Linked DNA regions of Pelodictyon luteolum DSM 273. The protein of the gene in region 1 interacts with the protein of each later gene in a pairwise test. Links are inferred from orthologs where the notes say so. Each region holds a gene or a part of one and is shown in the gene's direction. Other genes may lie near its edges.

Region 1 (5,783 bases):
GCTGCGGCTGGAGAGGCGCGACAATCTGGCGAAATCATACTCCTGCCGCAACGCCATCATGGCGGGCCAGAAACTCTCGATGGGGGAGATGCGCACCCTCATCGACAATCTTTTCGCCACCAGGGAACCTTACTCATGCCCGCATGGCAGGCCCGTCATCATCAAGATGACGCTGACCGAGCTCGACCATATGTTCGGCAGGTCCTGAGTGTTTGCTTCTTTCGGCCAAAGATGCTAAATTCCCGCTTCAGACAGCTACCCTTGTAGCTCAGTGGATAGAGCAACAGTTTCCTAAACTGTGGGTCGGCAGTTCGAGTCTGCCCAAGGGTACATAAAGAACAGAGAGCCCGGAGCAACCCTCCGGGTTTTTCAATACTACCGGCAGCTGCCTTTTGGCTGGCCAGCACCCCTGCCGGGACCCATGCCTGCACCGCCCTGATCCCAGACCCATCCGGCTGCGGCCCGGAGGTCTGCTTCGCTGAGTGCCGACATTGCGGGCATGAGGCCGAAGCGTTCGATGGCCTGCGCTTCAATGACCGATGCCGCTTTGGAGGGCGACTGCATGAATGCCGTCATTGCCTTGACGCCTTCGGCTTTCGATGAGAACTTTGCACGGTAGCGGGAGGCGATGGGAATGATCGGTGGAGCGGATTTTGGCGGCGGCGCCACGCTGTGGCAGACGCTGCAGTTGCGCTCGAAGACCGCTTTCCCGTCCGGAGCGGCGGCAAAGCAGTCAACGGCTGCTGCCGAGAGGATGAGTCCAGCCGCAAGCGGCAGTATGACCAGTTTCATGTCGGTGCTTCCTCGTGTTACATTGGATGAAGAAATATTCCTGCCTTCGAAAGGAAAAGGTACCCAAAAAAACTAACCGCCCCAGCATATGAAGTTCCTTCGGAACATCGCCATCCTGCTTTTCTGCCTTTTTGTGGTAGATATCGTGCGCTACTTCGTCATTCCCGATGTGGAGGGTCTTGCCCGGAAAACCCCGGAGACCACCGCGTTCATGCGCTACCGGGTGGAGGCATGGCGCCGTGCCGGATACAGCGGAAGGAAGACCGACCGGAAGGTCGTCCCTCTCTCCGCCATATCGAAAAACGTCGTCAAGGCTGTGCTGATTGCTGAAGATGACAAGTTCTGGCAGCATGACGGGTTCGACTACGATGCGATGGAGCATGCGCTGGAGAAAAACCTCAAGGAGCGCAAAATCGCCATGGGCGGGAGCACCGTCAGCCAGCAGCTGGCAAAGAACCTCTATCTCTCACCATCGAAGAACCCGGTGCGCAAGATCAAGGAGGCGATCCTCACCTGGCGGATCGAGCGGTCGCTCTCAAAGAGCCGCATTCTGGAGCTCTACCTCAACTCTGCCGAATGGGGTGATGGCATTTTCGGCATTGAAGCCGCTGCCCGCCACTACTACGGCACCAGTGCCGGCCGGCTGAACGCCCGTCAGGCCTCACGTCTTGCCGCCGTACTCCCAAACCCCATCCGCTGGTCACCCACCGGCAGTTCCCGTTATGTCCGGAAGCGCTCCGCCATCATTTACCGCATCATGCAGAAACGGGGGATTGTGGCGCCATCCTATGGGGGACGCGTGCCGCTTCCGGTCGATACCACGGCTACGGCGGCAGCCTCAGATACCATCACGATCGGTGTTCCACGCGAGCTGATCGACGGGGTGTTCATGGATTCTGGAGAGGGCGGAAACTGAGCACGCCGCGGATGGCGGCGTGCAGATGGATACGAGGGAAGGAGTGCGCCTTTGGCTGCGGCCCTCAGGCTCAACGTTCTTCGTAGGGTTCGAAGAGGGTCTTGTCGACGCCGCAGACAGGGCATACCCAGTCTTCGGGCACATCTTCAAAAGGCGTTCCGGGCTGGACGCCGCTGTCGGGGTCTCCGGCTTCGGGATCGTATACGTAACCGCAAGGCACACATACCCATTTCTGCATGATGATTCTCCGTTTGGTGTTGAAGGGTTCTGATTTAAGGCTGTATCGGGGGCTATTGCCCATTCAGCGAAAATGAATTCCCCCCGCCTGTAAAAAGTTCATCGTGTCCTGCCGATTTCATCGACCGATGTTCAGCCTGCTTTCACCACGCCGGTATAGACGATGACCGCCGGTCCGGTGAGATAGACCTCCCGCATATCTTCGCTGAACGTCACGTTGAGCATGTCACCGCTTTTCACCCGGACCCTGATGCTGTCGGCTGAGGTCATGCCGAGGCGGCGGCTGAGAAGTGCGGCTGCGACCGCTCCGGTTCCGCATGCGAGGGTCTCATCTTCGACGCCCCGCTCGAAGGTTCTGAGGTCGATGCTGTCGGTGGCGGTCACTTCGATGAAATTGACATTGGTGCCGCCGGGGAAGATGTCGGTGCGGTGGCGAATGGCGCGGCCCTCCCCGACCACATCCACGGCATCAAGCCCTTCGGTGCGGATCACGGCGTGCGGCGAGCCGGTATCAATAAAGGCACAGTACTGACCGCCGAGATCGATTTCGTCCCTTATGCCCCGTGGCTCGCGCATCCGGAGCCGTACCGTTTCGGGTCCGCTCACCCATGCCTGATAGGGGTCGCCGTTTGCCTCAAAACGGAAGCACCCCCCGGCGTCCGGCTGCACCCCGATGCTCCTGGCGAACCAGACCGCGCAGCGGCCTCCGTTGCCGCACATCGTGCCGGGCAGACCATCGGCGTTGTGATAGAGCATGCTGAATGATGCTGTTTCTGACGGCTCGATGAGGATGAGCCCGTCGGCGCCGATGCCGGTACGGCGTGTGCAGAGCGCACGGATGGCCGAAGCCTCAAGGGTGATGGAGCGGTCACGGTTGTCCATGATGATGAAGTCGTTGCCTGCACCGGACAGTTTGCTGAATGGGATCTCTCGTCTCATGCCCAGAATGTGTTGGAATGGTGTTGATGAGGGGCTTCGTGCTCCTGGCTTTTCATGAGGACCCTTGCCGCCAATGCTCCGCCAAAGCAGTCCCCGTAGGGGCTTTCCTACTTTATAATAAAACAATAGCCCTGTAATGGCGGCCCAAAAAAATTTATTATTAAATAATTTTTCTTATTTTATTTAATACTGCGTCAGGTGGGAAGACCGCCTCAGCAGCCATTCCGGTATGGCCGGCACCGGGAAAGGTGCCTTCGTTGCTTTGCCGGGGATGGGTGGAACACTTGCTCCGATGGACCATTCCTCAGTACGGTGTATGGCGCTGGTCCGGAGGGTTTCTTTCGGTTTCTTCAACCTGAAATATGTCCAAACAAAGGAGAGAATACAATGGCTGAACAAGTGAATCCGGCAGGAGTCAAGCCAAAGGGGACGGTTCCGCCTCCCAAGGGGAGCGCTCCTTCTCCGAAGGCGAGCGGCGCTTCGGGCGGTCCTTCCGTCATCAAGGAGCAGGATGCCGCCAAAATGAGAAGGTTCCTGTTCCAGCGGACAGAGACCCGGTCCACGAAATGGTACCAGGTGTTCGACACCGACAAGATCGACGACGAACAGGTCGTCGGCGGCCATCTCGCCCTTCTCGGCGTTCTTGGATTCCTCATGGCCATTTATTATTTCTCCGGCATCCAGGTCTTCCCGGCATGGCTCGGTGGAATGCCCGGGTTCCATGACAACTGGTTCTACCTCACCATCAAACCGAGGATGGTCTCTCTCGGCATCGACACCTACAGCACCCAGACAGCAGATCTCCAGCAGGCAGCGACCAATCTCATCGGCTGGGCAGCGTTCCACTTCCTTTCCGGCTCCATCCTCCTCTTCGGCGGCTGGCGTCACTGGACCCACAACCTGACCAATCCGTTTACCGGCCGCGCAGGCAACTTCCGCGATTTCCGTTTCCTCGGCAAGTTCGGTGACATGGTCTTCAACGGAACCAGCGCAAAGACATACAAAGATGCTCTCGGACCCCACGCCGTCTACATGTCCCTCCTGTTCCTCGGATGGGGCCTGCTCATGTGGTTCGTGCTCGGTTTCGCACCTGTTCCTGATTTCCAGACCATCAACTCCGAGACGTTTATGTCGTTCGTGTGGTTCGTGGCCTTCTTTGCTCTCGGCATCTACTGGTGGAACAACCCCCCGAATGCGGCCATTCACCTCAATGACGACATGAAAGCAGCCTTCTCGGTGCATCTCACCGCGATAGGCTACATCAACATCGCTCTTGGTGTCATCGCCTTCGTCGCTTTCCAGCAGCCATCTTTCGCGCCCTATTACAAGGAGCTCGACAAGCTGGTGTTCTATCTCTATGGTGAGCCGTTCAACCGTGTCAGCTACGACTTCGTGCAGGAAGGCGGCCGGATCGTCTCCGGCTCGAAGGAATTCTCGGAATTCGCTCCCTTCGCAATCCTTCCCAAGAACGGCGCATCGTTCGGCATGTCGAGGGTTGTCATCAACCTCATCACCTTCAACCACATCATCTGCGGTGTACTCTATGTCTTCGCAGGTGTCTACCATGGTGGCCAGTACCTCCTCAAGATCCAGCTCAACGGCCTCTACAATCAGATCAAGTCCATCTGGATCACAAAGGGCCGCAATCAGGAAGTCCAGGTCAAGATCCTCGGTACTGTCATGGCGCTGTGTTTCGCCACCATGCTTTCCGTTTACGCTGTCATCGTGTGGAACACCATCTGCGAGCTGAACATCTTCGGAACGAACATCATGATGTCGTTCTACTGGCTGAAGCCGCTTCCGATGTTCCAGTGGATGTTTGCAGACCCGAGCATCAACGACTGGGTCATGGTCCACGTCATCGTGGCAGGTTCGCTCTTCTCGCTTATCGCACTTGTCCGCATCGCCTTCTTCGCCCACACCTCACCCCTCTGGGATGATCTCGGTCTGAAGAAGAACTCGTACTCCTTCCCCTGTCTCGGACCTGTCTACGGCGGTACCTGCGGCGTTTCGATCCAGGATCAGCTCTGGTTTGCCATGCTCTGGGGAGTGAAGGGTCTGTCTGCAGTCTGCTGGTATATCGACGGCGCATGGATTGCTTCGATGATGTACGGTGTGCCTGCGGCTGACGCAAAAGCCTGGGACTCTGTGGCCGGCCTAGCCCACCACTATACCTCCGGCATTTTCTACTATTTCTGGACAGAGACCGTGACGATTTTCTCGAGCTCGCATCTCTCGACCATTCTGATGATCGGTCACCTTGTATGGTTCATCAGCTTTGCAGTATGGTTCGAGGATCGCGGTTCCCGTCTTGAAGGTGCCGATATCCAGACCCGCACCATCCGCTGGCTAGGCAAGAAGTTCCTCGGCAGGGACGTCAACTTCCGTTTCCCTGTCCTGACCATCTCGGACTCGAAGCTTGCAGGTACCTTCCTGTACTTCGGCGGAACCTTTATGCTTGTGTTCCTTTTCATGGCCAACGGGTTCTATCAGACTGATTCACCCCTACCGCCGACCGTCAGTGACGCAGCGGTGTCCGGTCAGGTGCTCCTGACTCAGGTGGTGGACTACCTGATGAAGCTTATTGCATGAACTGCCTGACCGGGGGGGCTTCCGGGCTCCCCTTATGGTCAGAATGCAATAGGAAACTACAGAAGACTATAATCAATAGAGGAGGGTTCCCTGATGGCCGATCCTGTAAAACAGCCAGAAACTCAGCCGGCACCAGCCGCGAAGGCTCCGGCTGCGCCCAAGGCGGAAGCGCCGAAGGGTGCGCCGCCTAAGGCACCGGCACCAGCCGCGAAGCAGGGGCAGGCAGCGCCGAAGGGTGCGGCGGCGAAACCGGCCGGCAAGGCCCGCCTTGAGCCGCTGAATGTCAACCTTGGCCGTTGCGGCGTCC
Region 2 (4,494 bases), 150 kb from region 1 along the record:
TGATCAGCGAGCGCTTGCTGCCTGCGTCATTCAGCAGGATCCAGACATTCTTTTTCAGGGGACCCAGCCAGTCGGGCACTGTCTCCGTCATCGTGCCCGCCAGTGAGGGCGTTGCGGCCGCCGTGGAAATGGATCCGCAGGCGGCATCACCCACCCCGGCCGATGCATTACCGGAAAGCGCCGCATCATTTGATTTCACGAGCCTTCTCCGGTTGCGCTCGTTCGTGTATCTGCTATTAGGAACGTTTTTTTTCCTCTTCCAGATCAACAGCACCATCGCCATCAAGAGTCTGGCGCTCCAGAACGAGCGGCTCCGGACCCATATCCAGCTGACATCAAGCGTGCTTGCCGCACAGGAACTGAAGATCAGGGAGCTGCAGAGCATACACAGCATCACAAAGGATGCCGCCGCGCTCGGGCTCACTCCCTCGGTGGAACCTCCTGTCGAAATCGAACCGTGAACGAGAGAACGTAAGGACGCGTGAACGATGAACGAAGTGCGCAAAGAGATGCATGAGAGCGAACGGGGGTTCGGCCGGAGGGTCGGCGTCCTCATGCTGCTCTTCGCCCTCTTCATGTCGGCCATCATCGTCATGCTCTTCAAGATCCAGATCATCAACGGTCAGGTCTACAAAATCAAGGCGGCGAAGCAGTATGAACGCGTGGTCACCAGCACTGCCCGAAGGGGAGACATCCTTGACCGCCACGGCAGGATGCTTGCCGAGAGCATCGAGTCGGTATCGTTCTACGCCGATCCGAAGGTGGTGCGCCGTACACCTCTTTTCGACAGCAAGGGACGTCCGGTCAACGACCGCCGGACCCGCCGCCAGAAGACCTTCGACAACTCCGGCGCCATCGCCACCCTGTTTGCCCGCCACCTCGGCGGCAGCCGCTCCACCTATCTCAAGGAGCTGAGGCGCAGGAGGGGCAACGCGGTGCTCGGACGGAAGGTGCCCATCGCCAAGGCGCTGCCTCTTCTGAAAGAGAAGATCCCGGGAGTGTGGAACGACCGTGAGCACCAGCGGTACTACCTGAACGTGGCAGCCCAGCTCATCGGCCTGACCGGCAGCGGCAACAAGGGGACCAGCGGCCTTGAACTCCAGCTCGACAGCGAACTGCATGGCACTGACGGCACCACCGTTTACCAGCGGACCGCGACGGGCAACCGCTACCCTGCCCCTGACGCCCGCCAGGAGGCGGCCGTTACCGGCAATACGGTCGAGCTTACCATCGACGCCGACATCCAGAGCATCGTTGAGGACGAACTGTCGGGCATCGTCGAGCGCTACAGCGCCTCGGCAGCTACCGGCATCGTCATGGACGTCAGGACCGGCGAGGTGCTTGCCATGGCCAACAACCCCACCTTCAACCTCAACAACCGCTCTACCTGGACGGCCGATAAAGCCCGGAACCGTTCGGTGACCGACAGCTTTGAGCCCGGCTCCACCTTCAAGATCGTCATGGCCACGGCGGCCACCGAGAAACTGGGTCGAAAGGCCGAAGACATGGTCTTCGCCCACAACGGGGTAATGCCGATATTCAACCTCAGGATCACGGACCACGAGCCGTACGGCAACATCACCTTCCGCGAGGCCGTCATGTACTCAAGCAACATTGTTGCGGCCAATACCGCAATGGATGTAGGTCGTGAGACCTTTTACGATTATGTGTGCCGGTTCGGGTTCGGCAAGAAAACCGGGATCGGCCTCATCGGTGAGCTTCCGGGTTCCGTGCGTCCTCTGGAAAAGTGGGACGGCACCACCCTCCCATGGATGGGCTACGGCTATCAGGTGATGACCACCCCCCTCCAGATCCTTCAGGCCTACGCTGCCCTGGCCAACGGGGGGAAGCGGATGCGCCCCTTCATCATTAGGCGGATTGCTGATGCCGACGGCCATACCGTGCGCAGCTTTGAGCCGGAAAGTGTCGGGAGGGTGATGTCTGAAAAGAGCGCTGCATACATAGGAACAGAGTATTTCAAGGCGGTCGTTGACAGCGGAACGGCGATGAGTGCCTCCCTCCAGGGCATCACTGTTGCGGGAAAAACAGGAACGGCCAGGCGGGCGAGCGGCGGCTCCTACCGCACTGCGGTCTATGTCTCCTCGTTTGTTGGATATTTCCCCGTTGAGGACCCGCGATATGCGATAATCGTGCTTGTTGAAGATCCTAAACCAGCGTATTATGCGTCCACTGTAGCCGCCCCTTCGTTCCGTTCAATCGCGTCGAGGATGATCGCCTGCTCAAGCGAAATGCAGGAGAACCTCTCCATCCGCTCGTTGGAACAGGCCGAGCTGAAGAGGACTTCCTCGGTGGCGGTACCGGAGCTCCGGGGCATGGGGCGTGAGGATGCCGAGCGTCTGCTTAAATGGCTCGGGCTTACAATGGAGTGCAGCGGTCCGCGGGACGGTCTTGTCTCAAGCCAGAGCTTGGCACCAGGAACAAAAGTAGAAGAGCGGAGAAAAATAAGGGTGACGCTCGCCCCCAGCAAGAGGAACAGGAACCCCTCATGAACCCAAACACCGCATTGGACGGTATGCAGCCGGTCGCTCTCCGGGAGATTCTCCGGGGGATGGGGGCGTATGAGGTCGCGGCAGGACAGACGGACGGGGTTATGGTCCGGATGCTCACCAATGACTCTCGGGTGGTCGAGCCGGGATCGCTGTTCGTTGCGGTCAGGGGATTTGCTGCAGACGGTCGAGGGTTCATCAAGGATGCCATCGCACGGGGCGCCTCGGCGGTGGTCTCGGAGGACTTCCCCATGGAGCTCGCTTTAAACGGCCCGCCCTGCATCCGGGTTCCGGACGCCCGCAGGGCTCTCAGCCTTGCTGCTGCGGCATATTACGGCCATCCGGCCGACCGGTTGAGGATTGTTGGGGTGACCGGTACGAACGGCAAGACGACAACGGCACGCCTCATCTCCTCCATCCTCTCCATGAACGGAATTTCCTGCGGCTACATCGGCACGGGCAAGGCTATCATCGGAGACCGGGAGATCCCGCTGGAGCGGACCACTCCCGAGGCCCACGGGCTGCACCGCCTGTTCCGGATGATGGTAGATGGTGGCTGCCGTGCAGTTTCGATGGAGGTCTCCTCGCATGCACTCGAACTCGGGCGGGTGCACGGCATCGCATTTCAGGCGGCGGTGTTCACCAACCTGACGCCTGACCACCTTGATTTCCATCCGTCGATGGAGTCTTATGCGGAAGCCAAGCGCAAGCTGTTCGACCAGCTTGCGCCGGGCGGTATCGGGATATTCAACACCGAAGACCCGATGGCTACGTTCATGGCGGCCAGGGTAGCAGAGGAGCAGCGAGCCTGTTGCTCACTTGACGCTGCTGGGTTCGGCGGCATGCGGTGCGGCCTTAACTATGGCGCTATGGTCCGCAGAGAGGGTGTGGGTTCCTCTGTGGTCGCGCTTTCGTTTCCCGAGGGCGTGCAGCCGGAAGAAGAGTTCCGCCTGCTGGGCCGGTTCAATGTGATGAATATGCTTGAGGCCGCCGCTGCAGCCCATCAGCTCGGGGTTCCCGCCCGGGACGTTGCCGCATCGCTTCCCGGGCTTCAGGGCGTTGAAGGGCGGATGGAACAGGTTGAGGGTCCAGGCTTCGAGGGGACGGCCATTGTCGATTACGCCCACACCCCCGATGCGCTCCATCAGTCGCTCGGCACCCTGCGGGAACTTCTTCCTCCGGATGGACGGCTTCTCGTCGTGTTCGGGTGCGGCGGCAACCGCGACCGGCAGAAGCGCCCGGAAATGGGGCGGATCGCCATAGAGATGGCCGACTTTTCGGTCATCACCTCCGACAACCCCCGAGACGAGGATCCTGAAGCGATCCTTGACGAGATCGAGGGGGGCATGGGCGGAGGAGAACATCTTCGCATCCCCGACAGGGCAGAGGCCATAAGGACGGCGGTCGGCATGCTTCGTTCCGGAGACATCCTCCTCGTCGCAGGCAAGGGGCACGAGTGTTATCAGGAGACCCATGGGCGGCGGGAGCATTTCTCAGACCGCGAGGTGCTGGCGGCAGGCATTGCACAGGAAAACGGCGAAAAGAACCCCGAACAGGAAGCGAGGGAATGAAAGGTGTATTGACATGGGAGGATTTCAGGAAGTGCGGAGAGCTGGTCCTGAACCCCGAAGCACATCCCCGCAGGGAGGTGCAGGATCCGGTTGCGGCCATTGATTCCAGGGCGATCGACGGGCCGGGGATCTTCATTGCCCTGAGAGGCGAGTCGACCGACGGGCACCGGTTTGTCCAGGATGTGTTCCGGCGCGGTGCCGACTTTGCGATGGTATCACGGGAGTGGCACAGCTTGGAGAAAGATCCGGTTCCTCCTCCCGGCAAAGCATACATCGTCGTGCAGGATACCGAAAAAGGCTTGCAGGAACTTGCATCAATCTACCGCGACACCTTTCCGATTCCGGTTGTCGGTATCGGCGGCAGCAACGGCAAGACCACGACGAAGGAGATGACTGCGGCGGTGCTCCGCACCGGA

Evidence for each region. The genes of interacting proteins can lie anywhere in the genome.
Region 2: the proteins of mtgA (region 1) and PLUT_RS10930 interact in binary tests that used the Escherichia coli proteins (3 or more experiments, as listed by UniProt). The link is inferred for Pelodictyon luteolum DSM 273 from one-to-one orthologs.

The regions. Positions count from the first base shown.
Region 1 is NC_007512.1:2,199,788-2,205,570, reverse strand. The notes cover bases 1-2,794. They hold mtgA (monofunctional biosynthetic peptidoglycan transglycosylase), read left to right. Parts: upstream 1-880; coding sequence 881-1,708; downstream 1,709-2,794. Other genes in these bases: dapF (diaminopimelate epimerase), read right to left, coding at 2,078-2,794; rd (rubredoxin), read right to left, coding at 1,779-1,946; PLUT_RS10240 (c-type cytochrome), read right to left, coding at 376-792; mutL (DNA mismatch repair endonuclease MutL), read left to right, coding at 1-208. Outside these bases: more of dapF, read right to left, coding at 2,795-2,884; PLUT_RS10220 (photosystem I reaction center subunit IX), read left to right, coding at 3,272-5,476; PLUT_RS10215 (indolepyruvate ferredoxin oxidoreductase subunit alpha), read left to right, coding at 5,570-5,783. UniProt on the Escherichia coli protein: Peptidoglycan polymerase that catalyzes glycan chain elongation from lipid-linked precursors. May play a role in peptidoglycan assembly during cell division in collaboration with other cell division proteins.
Region 2 is NC_007512.1:2,346,580-2,351,073, reverse strand. Bases 1-2,999 are described here. They hold PLUT_RS10930 (penicillin-binding protein), read left to right. Parts: upstream 1-488; coding sequence 489-2,510; downstream 2,511-2,999. Other genes in these bases: PLUT_RS10925 (UDP-N-acetylmuramoyl-L-alanyl-D-glutamate--2,6-diaminopimelate ligase), read left to right, coding at 2,507-2,999; PLUT_RS10935 (hypothetical protein), read left to right, coding at 1-461; rsmH (16S rRNA (cytosine(1402)-N(4))-methyltransferase RsmH), read left to right, coding at 1-3. Outside these bases: more of PLUT_RS10925, read left to right, coding at 3,000-4,078; PLUT_RS10920 (UDP-N-acetylmuramoyl-tripeptide--D-alanyl-D-alanine ligase), read left to right, coding at 4,075-4,494. UniProt on the Escherichia coli protein: Essential cell division protein that catalyzes cross-linking of the peptidoglycan cell wall at the division septum. Required for localization of FtsN.